Regions from separate parts of the Paenibacillus sp. FSL L8-0494 genome, predicted to be linked through region 1. Evidence: predicted binding sites of a transcription regulator. Region 1 holds the regulator's gene; the other holds the start of a gene.
The links. The regulator CtsR, encoded in region 1, represses protease genes until heat stress. The targets are predictions, from matches to a motif close to ATGGTCAATAAAGGTCAAACA.
Positions count from the first base shown of each region.

Region 2: a site for CtsR is predicted at 2,139-2,159, ahead of clpP (ATP-dependent Clp endopeptidase proteolytic subunit ClpP). Genes of this name have one in related genera too.

Region 1 is NZ_JBBOPQ010000001.1:6,266,762-6,271,190, forward strand. It holds gene clpC (ATP-dependent protease ATP-binding subunit ClpC) at 1-161, opposite strand, end outside; gene NYE35_RS28425 (protein arginine kinase) at 197-1,261, opposite strand; gene NYE35_RS28430 (UvrB/UvrC motif-containing protein) at 1,290-1,814, opposite strand; gene NYE35_RS28435 (CtsR family transcriptional regulator) at 1,845-2,306, opposite strand; gene NYE35_RS28440 (GNAT family N-acetyltransferase) at 2,600-3,772, opposite strand; rRNA gene rrf (5S ribosomal RNA) at 4,195-4,311, opposite strand; rRNA gene NYE35_RS28450 (23S ribosomal RNA) at 4,386-4,429, opposite strand, start outside.
Region 2 is NZ_JBBOPQ010000001.1:183,451-187,879, forward strand. It holds gene NYE35_RS00895 (PdaC/SigV domain-containing protein) at 1-616, shown strand, start outside; gene NYE35_RS00900 (GDSL-type esterase/lipase family protein) at 728-1,366, shown strand; gene clpP (ATP-dependent Clp endopeptidase proteolytic subunit ClpP) at 1,456-2,052, opposite strand; tRNA gene NYE35_RS00910 (tRNA-Arg) at 2,246-2,320, opposite strand; gene NYE35_RS00915 (sugar-binding transcriptional regulator) at 2,589-3,641, shown strand; gene gap (type I glyceraldehyde-3-phosphate dehydrogenase) at 3,757-4,429, shown strand, end outside.

The sequences.
Region 1 (4,429 bases):
CCCAAAGCGATTAATGCTTTAGCAGCAATGCCGTCTCCTTCACGAATAAGTCCTAGCAAAATATGTTCTGTGCCAATATTGTTGTGTCCTAAACGAACAGCTTCTTCCTGCGCTAGAGCTAGCACTTTTTGTGCGCGTTCCGTAAATCTTCCAAACATCATATCTCCTGCACCTCCATGAATAATAAATATCTATATTAAAGTTGTGTTCCCAGTGTTTCTCGGAGCAGTTTCGCCCGATACATATCCCGTTCAGTGGCGTTCATCTCGTCACCGAACATTTTTTGCAGAAATCCTGGCTGTGTCTTAACGTTAAGCTCATTAAGCACGGAAATCGAAGGGCCTTCCAGTATGCCAAGGTCGACCCCAAGTCTCACATCAGACAGCCGTTGTGCGGATTCTTTAAGCTCCATTAGAGCTGCATAACACAAAATCCCATAAGATCTTTTCACTCGGTCTGTAATTCTTAAAGCGGAATCTACCAGCAGCCTTTCACGGGCATTTCGTTCATGCTCTATAATCTGGGTGACTACACTGTGAAGGTTCTCGATGATTTCACTTTCCGTTTGACCGAGAGTAATCTGATTGGAAATTTGAAAGATGTTCCCTACTGCTTCGCTGCCCTCACCATAAATTCCTCTTACAGTCAATCCCACTTGATTCACTGCTGACAATATGCGATTGATCTGTTGGGTCATTACTAGTGCTGGCAAATGCAGCATTACTGAGGCACGCAGCCCTGTACCCACATTGGTGGGACAACTGGTCAAGTATCCTCTTTTATCATCAAAAGCGTAATTAACAGCCGATTCGAAGATATCATCGATGGCTGTCGCACGTTCCCATGCTTCTCTTACCTGAAGACCCGGGAACAGACATTGGATCCGCAGATGGTCTTCTTCGTTAATCATGATGCTGACCGACTCATCTTCATTTAATATCACAGCTGCACCACGTGAATCATTAGCCAGATTAGGACTGATGAGATGTTTCTCGACCAATACCTTTTTGTCCAGTTCATTCACTTCAGCAAGCTTTATCAGTTGAAAAGATCCGAATTCGGCAGCAGTTTCCCCATGAAACACAGGGGCCAGCAGCTCTAATACTTCTTCCGATTGCTCTAAGGAAGCAAGCATAGGGAATGGAAGATGCTCTAAGTTACGTGCAATACGCATACGGCTGCTAATTACAATCTCGGAGTGACTGCCTCCCGAGCGCATCCAATCACTAAGCGCTTGTTCAGTAAATCGGAGACTTGACATGTCATATCCCCCCTATATATCAAAGACTTTACTCTTGTGCCATTTCTTTTTCAAGTTGGCGAATTTGATCCCGCAGCTCTGCCGCAGTTTCGAATTCCTCCTGTGCGATACTTTGCTGTAATTCCAGCTTCAATTCATCAATTTGCCGTTTGAACACAATCTGTGCTCCAGCACGTTTGGGAATCTTGCCTACATGCGAAGTGCTGCCATGCACCCGTTTAAAGAGCGGGTCCAGTGCACTGTTAAAATATTTATAACAGGAGCTGCAGCCAAAACGACCCAATTTGCTAAACTGCGAGTACGTCATCCCACAATTCTCACATTGCAGACTCTGCGTAGTCTTCGTAGCAGCCGTCTTTTCCTTACCGGCCCCTTCAAGATCAAGCAGACCGGACAGCAAGCTGTGAATGGAGAATCCTCCAGCAGTTCCCGGGATCAGTTCACCCTTCTCCCGCGCACAGCTCTCGCAGATATGAAATTCTGTCTTCTCTCCATTCACGATCTTGGTGAAATGGAGTGTTGCTGGCTTGACGCCACATTCCTGACATTGCATAAGCGAAAGCCCCTCCCTTATGATTGACAATTATTTGCCTAACAAAGAGATTAACATCGCCTTCATAATCTTGGCCCGAATCTCATCCCGATATGGAATCTTAACCGTTAGGCAATCCCGAGAAACAGCAGCGCGCATAAGACACGCCTCACGCTTGCTTAGAAAACCAGCTTCCTCCAGTTGATAAATCAACCCTTCGGCAGCGTTCTGATCTATCCCGCCACCTATAGTATGGTTTAAATGGGCATGCAGTGCCACGTTGGGCGGCAATTCAAAACGTTGAATACGAATATATCCCCCGCCACCACGCTTACTTTCCACCACATAGCCTTTTTCCAGTGTAAAGCGTGTACTAATAACATAATTGATCTGTGACGGTACGCATGAGAACTGGTCCGCCAGTTCATTTCGCTGGATTTCCACCGTACCTTCGGGACTTTCATGCAAAATATTCTTCAGATATTGTTCAATAATATCAGAGATATTGCGCATCACTCATCCTCCAGTGCTCTTTAAAGCTTCATAATATCGGTTGCGGCCCGCATCCTTAATGACATTCATTAGTGAACTTCATTCATATAAGTCTGAAGAAAACTTCACGATTCAGAGGATCGCACTGTATGTCATCAGGTGCGTTGACTTTGACTTTCTTTGACTTTTTAATATTATAACATATTCTGTGCTAATTCCAAGAGGATTCTCTTATTTTTCACTTTTTTCAGCGAATGTATTCGGAAATAAAGAACTCTCCCAGCATCTTTCGAAGGGGAGAGCCTAATTATTTTCTAAAAATGATCAAAAAGTGCGGTTTCAGCTTGCGGAATGATTTCTTCGAGCCATTCCAGAGCCGTCGGACTACCAGTCACAAGTCCATAACGAGCCAGCTCTGCAGGGCGTTTATATCCAAACATTAGAATCGTCAGCGTGCCAATATCACAGCTTAAGTCAGCTGCATCCCGTTCACCCTCTATACGCAAGAAAGCTGCTGCTCCCTCTTCGGAGACCGTCCATTCCCACAACCCGTCATTCCATGGTGCATATTTATCTTCAATATAAATAACCTGTTTCTTCTGACTGCTGTGACGCTTAAAAGAATAACTCTCCACAAATACTTTAGCATTCACAATACGCGCCATAAAATAAGGATAGTTCTCCTGCTCTATACGCGGATCAGGCAGCAAAAAGGGTAACATATCATCGGATGGCACCAGTTTTAGCGATGCACCGGTCACCATTGAATCGTGATTCGCAAGAAATGTCCACAGCCCCTGCCGGGCCTGTTCGTTCAAAAACACAAATTCATCAATGACCAGTTCTCTATTTTCTATCTTATATAATACGTATCCTTCAGGTTCCCCAAGCTGTGAATAAAATACCGCAGTCTGACCTTCATCATCCAGAACAGAGTTCTCCCACCAGTCCAAATCACGCTTAAGTGTTCCGTTATATCTAACTGCAAAACGATTGTATAAGTTGTCCAATACTCCGATATCTTTAACACCGCGTCTTACCTTGCCCTCAACTTCAACCTTCTTGGGAAACTTGGCAACAGGAATGGAGTATTTCTTATATTCACAATAAACTTCCCAACCAAATTTGCGATAAAAGGGGATCAAGAACGGATGCAGAAAAGATAATGTCTGCCCCGCCTCATTCATCGTTTGCAGCGTATGCGCTAGGAGCTTTGCCACATGACCCTGTCTGCGATTCTCTGGCCATGTCGCTACCCCAGCGAGCCCTCCCATAGGTACTAATCTACCTTGTATGTACACTTGGAATGGAAGAAGAGTAAGTTTGGCTTCCAAAGTACCTTCTTCAAAAGCACCCCATACGCGTTCTGCTTTAAATCTTTCCTTAGCATTAGCCCTTTTCTCACTAGGCAGCTTGTATTGAAAAGCATATTCAGATAAATCCATGCTTAGATCAAACTCTTCTGAGTGCAACTGTCTGATATCCACAAAACTCACCTCACCATTTATGAATTTACTTTTATGGTTAGTATAACAAGAGAGTGTATTGTGTGCGAATTATAAGGATATTTTTCGAACTTTTTTTTAGTTATCCACAGCTTTAAGCAGTTTCAAAAATAGTCTTGTAATCTTGTCCTATTCAAGTTAAAATAATTATCCACTTATCAATCCCTCTATCCACATAAATCTGACTATATCCACAGCAACCCGTGTATTACTTAGGTTTTCTGTTGACAGATCTACATAAATATGTACTTAATCCACACCATTCGGTGATTTTTTGCCTTTTAATTATCTATCCACATGTGCGTAAGTTTTCTGCAAATTCCAATGAATTATCCACAAGTTTTCCACAATCTATAATAGACGCAAAAAAGCCACTGTCGAGTTATCAACAGTGGTCTATTTGTGCTTGGCAACGTCCTACTCTCCCAGGACCCTTCGGTCCAAGTACCATCGGCGCTGGAGGGCTTAACGGTCGTGTTCGGGATGGGTACGCGTGGAACCCCTCCGCTATCGCCACCAAACGGGCATTTACAGCGTAAATGCTCAGGCTTAATCGCCTGAAAACTGAATCCGAAACGAATTTGCATTCTAAGTATAGGATAAGCCCTCGACCGATTAGTATTGGTCAGCTCCATGCAT
Region 2 (4,429 bases), 6.1 Mb from region 1:
GCAGAACGCGCTGACGGTAACCACGGAAACTTATGCTAAAGATCGGACAGAAGCTTTTATTCAGCTTGATTATCCGAAGATCAGTGGATTGGGCAATTCCAGTGCGCAACAAGCTATTAATAATACTTTGAAGGAAAGTGTTATGAAATTCGCGGCGGGTGCAGAACAGGATATCTCCGATCGAGATGGAGCAGAGCCCAAATACACCTATGATTCAGGTTATGTAGTGACCTACAATCAGAATGGTGTGATCAGCATAGTGATGCATCAGTATAGTGATACGGGCGGCGCTCATGGAATGACTAACCGTGAGGCATTCACCTTCTCGCTTAAAGATGGTAAACGTCTATTGTTGGGCGACCTGTTTGGAGCTAATCCAAACTACAAAAAACAGCTGAATGCTAAGCTGAGCAAGCTGCTGAAGGCAGAGGATAGTTATTTGGGAGGATTCAACGGATTGAATACGGAGAAATATTTCTATCTGAAGGATGACAAGGTTGTTCTGTTCTTCCAATTATATGAGTACACAGCGTATGCTGCAGGCTTCCCTGAGTATACCTTTAGTTTCAAAGAGCTTTTGCCGGATGACAGCAGCCCGTTTGCTGGCATGAAATAAATGGAGATACCTCGTCTCCGCTAATGTCAGCACAAGGCATCTCCCCCTTACCGGAGTTGTCTCTAGTTCATATGCTAAAGGGAGTAACTAGTTTATGAACGGGGGAGAGCTATGGGCTACCAATATACTGCAATTGGCGATTCCTTGACGACTGGATTTGGTGCTCTGCCAGGTAACGGTTTTGTTCCGGTGTACCGTAGAATGGCAGAAGGGAGACTGCGGACTGCTGTAGCCTCTACGAATTTAGGCGTGAACGGAATGACTACTTCAGAGCTGGAGCAGCGGCTGCGCGGAAATTCCATGATGCGTGAGGCCGTTCGAGAAGCCGATATCATCACTGTGTCTATCGGTGGTAATGATTTGATTCACGCGGCCAAATCAGCAGCAAGACAGCAAGGGAACTTATCCGCAGAACTGCGCAGATCGCTTCAGGAATGCAAACAAAATTTCTCTGCAATTATGAATATCCTTATACAATTGAAGGTGAGGACGCGTAGACCTTTTATCATTAGAATTGTGGGATTATATAATCCCTATCCTCAGGTGGTTGGTGCGACAGAGTGGGTCAGACAGTTTAATCAATACGCAGCACAGTACAGCAGCCGAGTATGTGGATTTGCTTCGATTTACAGTGAGTTCGCAGGAAATGAGAGAGGGCTGTTATCCATTGATCATTTGCATCCGAATGGCCGGGGTTATCGCGTAATTGCCGAGAAGCTGGATGCACTAGGTTATGGAGGGCTGAATTGATTGGATTTAGGTCTTCTATAAAATATAAAGAGGCTGTGCCCTATCCTTTATGGTTAGAGCACAGCCTCTTTATATTTTTACTTTATAGCTTACACACCGCTAGGCAATGTCTTCTCGATTACTTTATCTACGATACCGTATTCAGCCGCGTCTGCAGCAGTCATGAAGTAGTCGCGATCTGTATCCTTCTCAATACGTTCTAGAGGTTGACCCGTACGTTCTGCTAGAATACGGTTCAGCTTATCGCGCAATTTGAGGATGCGGCGGGCACGGATTTCAATGTCCGTTGCTTGACCTTGAGCACCACCCAGAGGCTGGTGGATCATGATCTCGCTGTTAGGCAGTGCAAAGCGTTTGCCTTTGGCGCCAGCGTTTAGCAGGAAAGCTCCCATGGAAGCTGCCATACCCACACAGATGGTGGAAACGTCTGGTTTAATGTACTGCATTGTATCAAAAATAGCCATACCTGCAGTAATGGAACCGCCTGGGCTATTCACGTAAAGGTGAATGTCCTTGTCAGGATCTTCGGCAGCCAAGAACAGCATTTGTGCGATGATAGAATTGGCTACCACGTCATTAACCTCCGTTCCAAGGAAAATGATGCGGTCCTTCAGCAGGCGGGAATAGATGTCATAAGCGCGCTCGCCGCGGTTGCTCTGTTCTACTACCATAGGAATATAACTCACGTGGAAAACCTCCTTGATATTGGTTCTTTAAATGTATTCATTTTTACTCTTGCCGTATTACCCACATGATAAACAAATTCAAACAAAAAGTCAAAGAAAGTCAAACTTATATTCAAAAAAAAGAGCCGACAAGCGGCTCTTTGGTTAAGTAGTAGTATAGGCACTACTAAATTATGTGCAAAAATGAAATTAATGGCGCGCCCGCCAAGAATCGAACTTGGATCTCAGGCTTCGGAGGCCTACGTCATATCCATTGGACCACGGGCGCAACAAAAATGATTATAATACAATTTTTACACAATTGCAATGTAATATTAATACTGGACAAGCGCTTTAGGGACAGGCATCGGGCGCTATATCTTTTTCTGACCTTATTAATGTATAAGAAGACAAGCGCTTGAGAATTCTACTCTCGGAAGACTTGCGCTTCGAGCAATATTTGGTTAGAATATGGGTGGGACTTAAAAAGTTTACCCGGGACGTTTTGAGACCATGAACAAGGGAATAGAGGAAGACGAAGTTGCAGGAGTGAAAGTATGCGTAATTTATTAGATATCCAAAAGCAGCTTCTGCCTGATCTCATGGAAACCCTTAAGAGACGGTACACGATTCTTCATCAGATCATGCTGTCCGATATTATTGGGCGCAGAACGCTAGCCGCTTCGCTAGATATGACTGAGCGGGTACTGCGTGCCGAGACGGATCTTCTGAAATCGCAAGGGCTTATTGAGATCGAGAGTGTTGGCATGCGCATTAGCGCTGCTGGACGTAGACTGCTTGATTTGCTAGAGCCGGTTGTTAAGAGCCTATTTGGTCTGGATGAGCTGGAAGAGAAAATTCGAGCAACGTATGGTCTGGATAAAGTTATTGTAGTACCGGGTGATTGTGAGTCATCGCCGTTCACCAAACGAGAGCTTGGCCGGGCGGGTGCGAAAGCGCTGCTGAGTATACTTCGCCCAGATGATACAGTTGCCGTCACAGGTGGATCGACGCTTGCCGATATGGCTGATCAACTGACACCACCGTTGTCCCTTTCCTATAAGAACGCTTGGTTTGTTCCGGCGCGTGGAGGATTAGGAGAGAGTATGGAGATTCAAGCCAACACGATTGCCTCAACAATGGCAAAGCGGGTTGGAGCCAACTACCGGTTGTTGCATGTCCCTGATTTGCTTAGTGGGGATGCATACCAATCGCTGGCACTTGACTCTAATATTGGAGAGATTGTACAAACCATCCGCAGTTCGCGTATTATTGTACATGGGATTGGGGATGCCATTGAAATGACCCGCCGCCGCAAACTGGACGAGGCTACAGTCTCGGAAATCCAGGGTGAAGGGGCAGTGGCCGAATCTTTTGGCTATTATTTCAATGAAGAGGGTCAGGTTGTCCATACCATGCTTACGATGGGTCTACGTCTAGAAGATATTATTCGGACAGAGAAAGTCATCGGTATTGCAGGAGGCAAACCCAAGGCCAAAGCCATTCATGCCATGCTGCGTTTCGGGCAGGAGAATATTCTCGTCACGGACGAGGCTGCCGCAGTAGAAATAGGCAAGGAAATTGACAATCAACTACAGCTATCTTCGTAGTTTTTAGATTGCAGGCAATACAACATACTTCTTGCATCATACTTAACATTGTTGTCATGACAGACCTCACCGTCTGTTTTGAATAAATAAAACGAATTCTAGGAGGAACTATTCAATGAGTGTAAAAGTTGGAATTAACGGTTTTGGACGTATTGGACGCCTTGCTTTCCGCCGTATTCAAAATGTAGAAGGTATCGAAGTGGTAGCAATCAACGACTTGACTGACGCTAAGATGCTTGCTCATTTGCTTAAATATGATACAACTCAAGGTAAATTCCAAGGTGATGTTGAAGTGCATGATGGCTTCTTCAAAGTCAATGGTAAAGAAGTTAAGGTTCTTGCTAACCGCAACCCTGAAGAATTGCCATGGGGCGACCTAGGCGTTGATATCGTACTTGAGTGCACAGGTTTCTTCACAACTAAAGAAGCAGCTGAAAAACACTTGAAAGGTGGAGCTAAGAAAGTAGTTATCTCCGCTCCAGCTACTGGCGACATGAAAACTGTCGTTTACAACGTTAACGATGACATTCTTGATGGTACTGAGACTGTTATTTCCGGCGCATCTTGCACAACTAACTGCCTAGCTCCAATGGCAAAAGTACTGAACGACAAGTTCGGTATCGTTGAAGGCTTGATGACTACAATTCATGCTTACACTGGCGACCAAAACACTTTGGATGCTCCACATGCTAAAGGTGACTTCAGACGCGCTCGTGCAGCAGCTGAGAACATCATTCCTAACACTACTGGTGCTGCTAAAGCAATCGGTCTGGTTATTCCAGAACTTA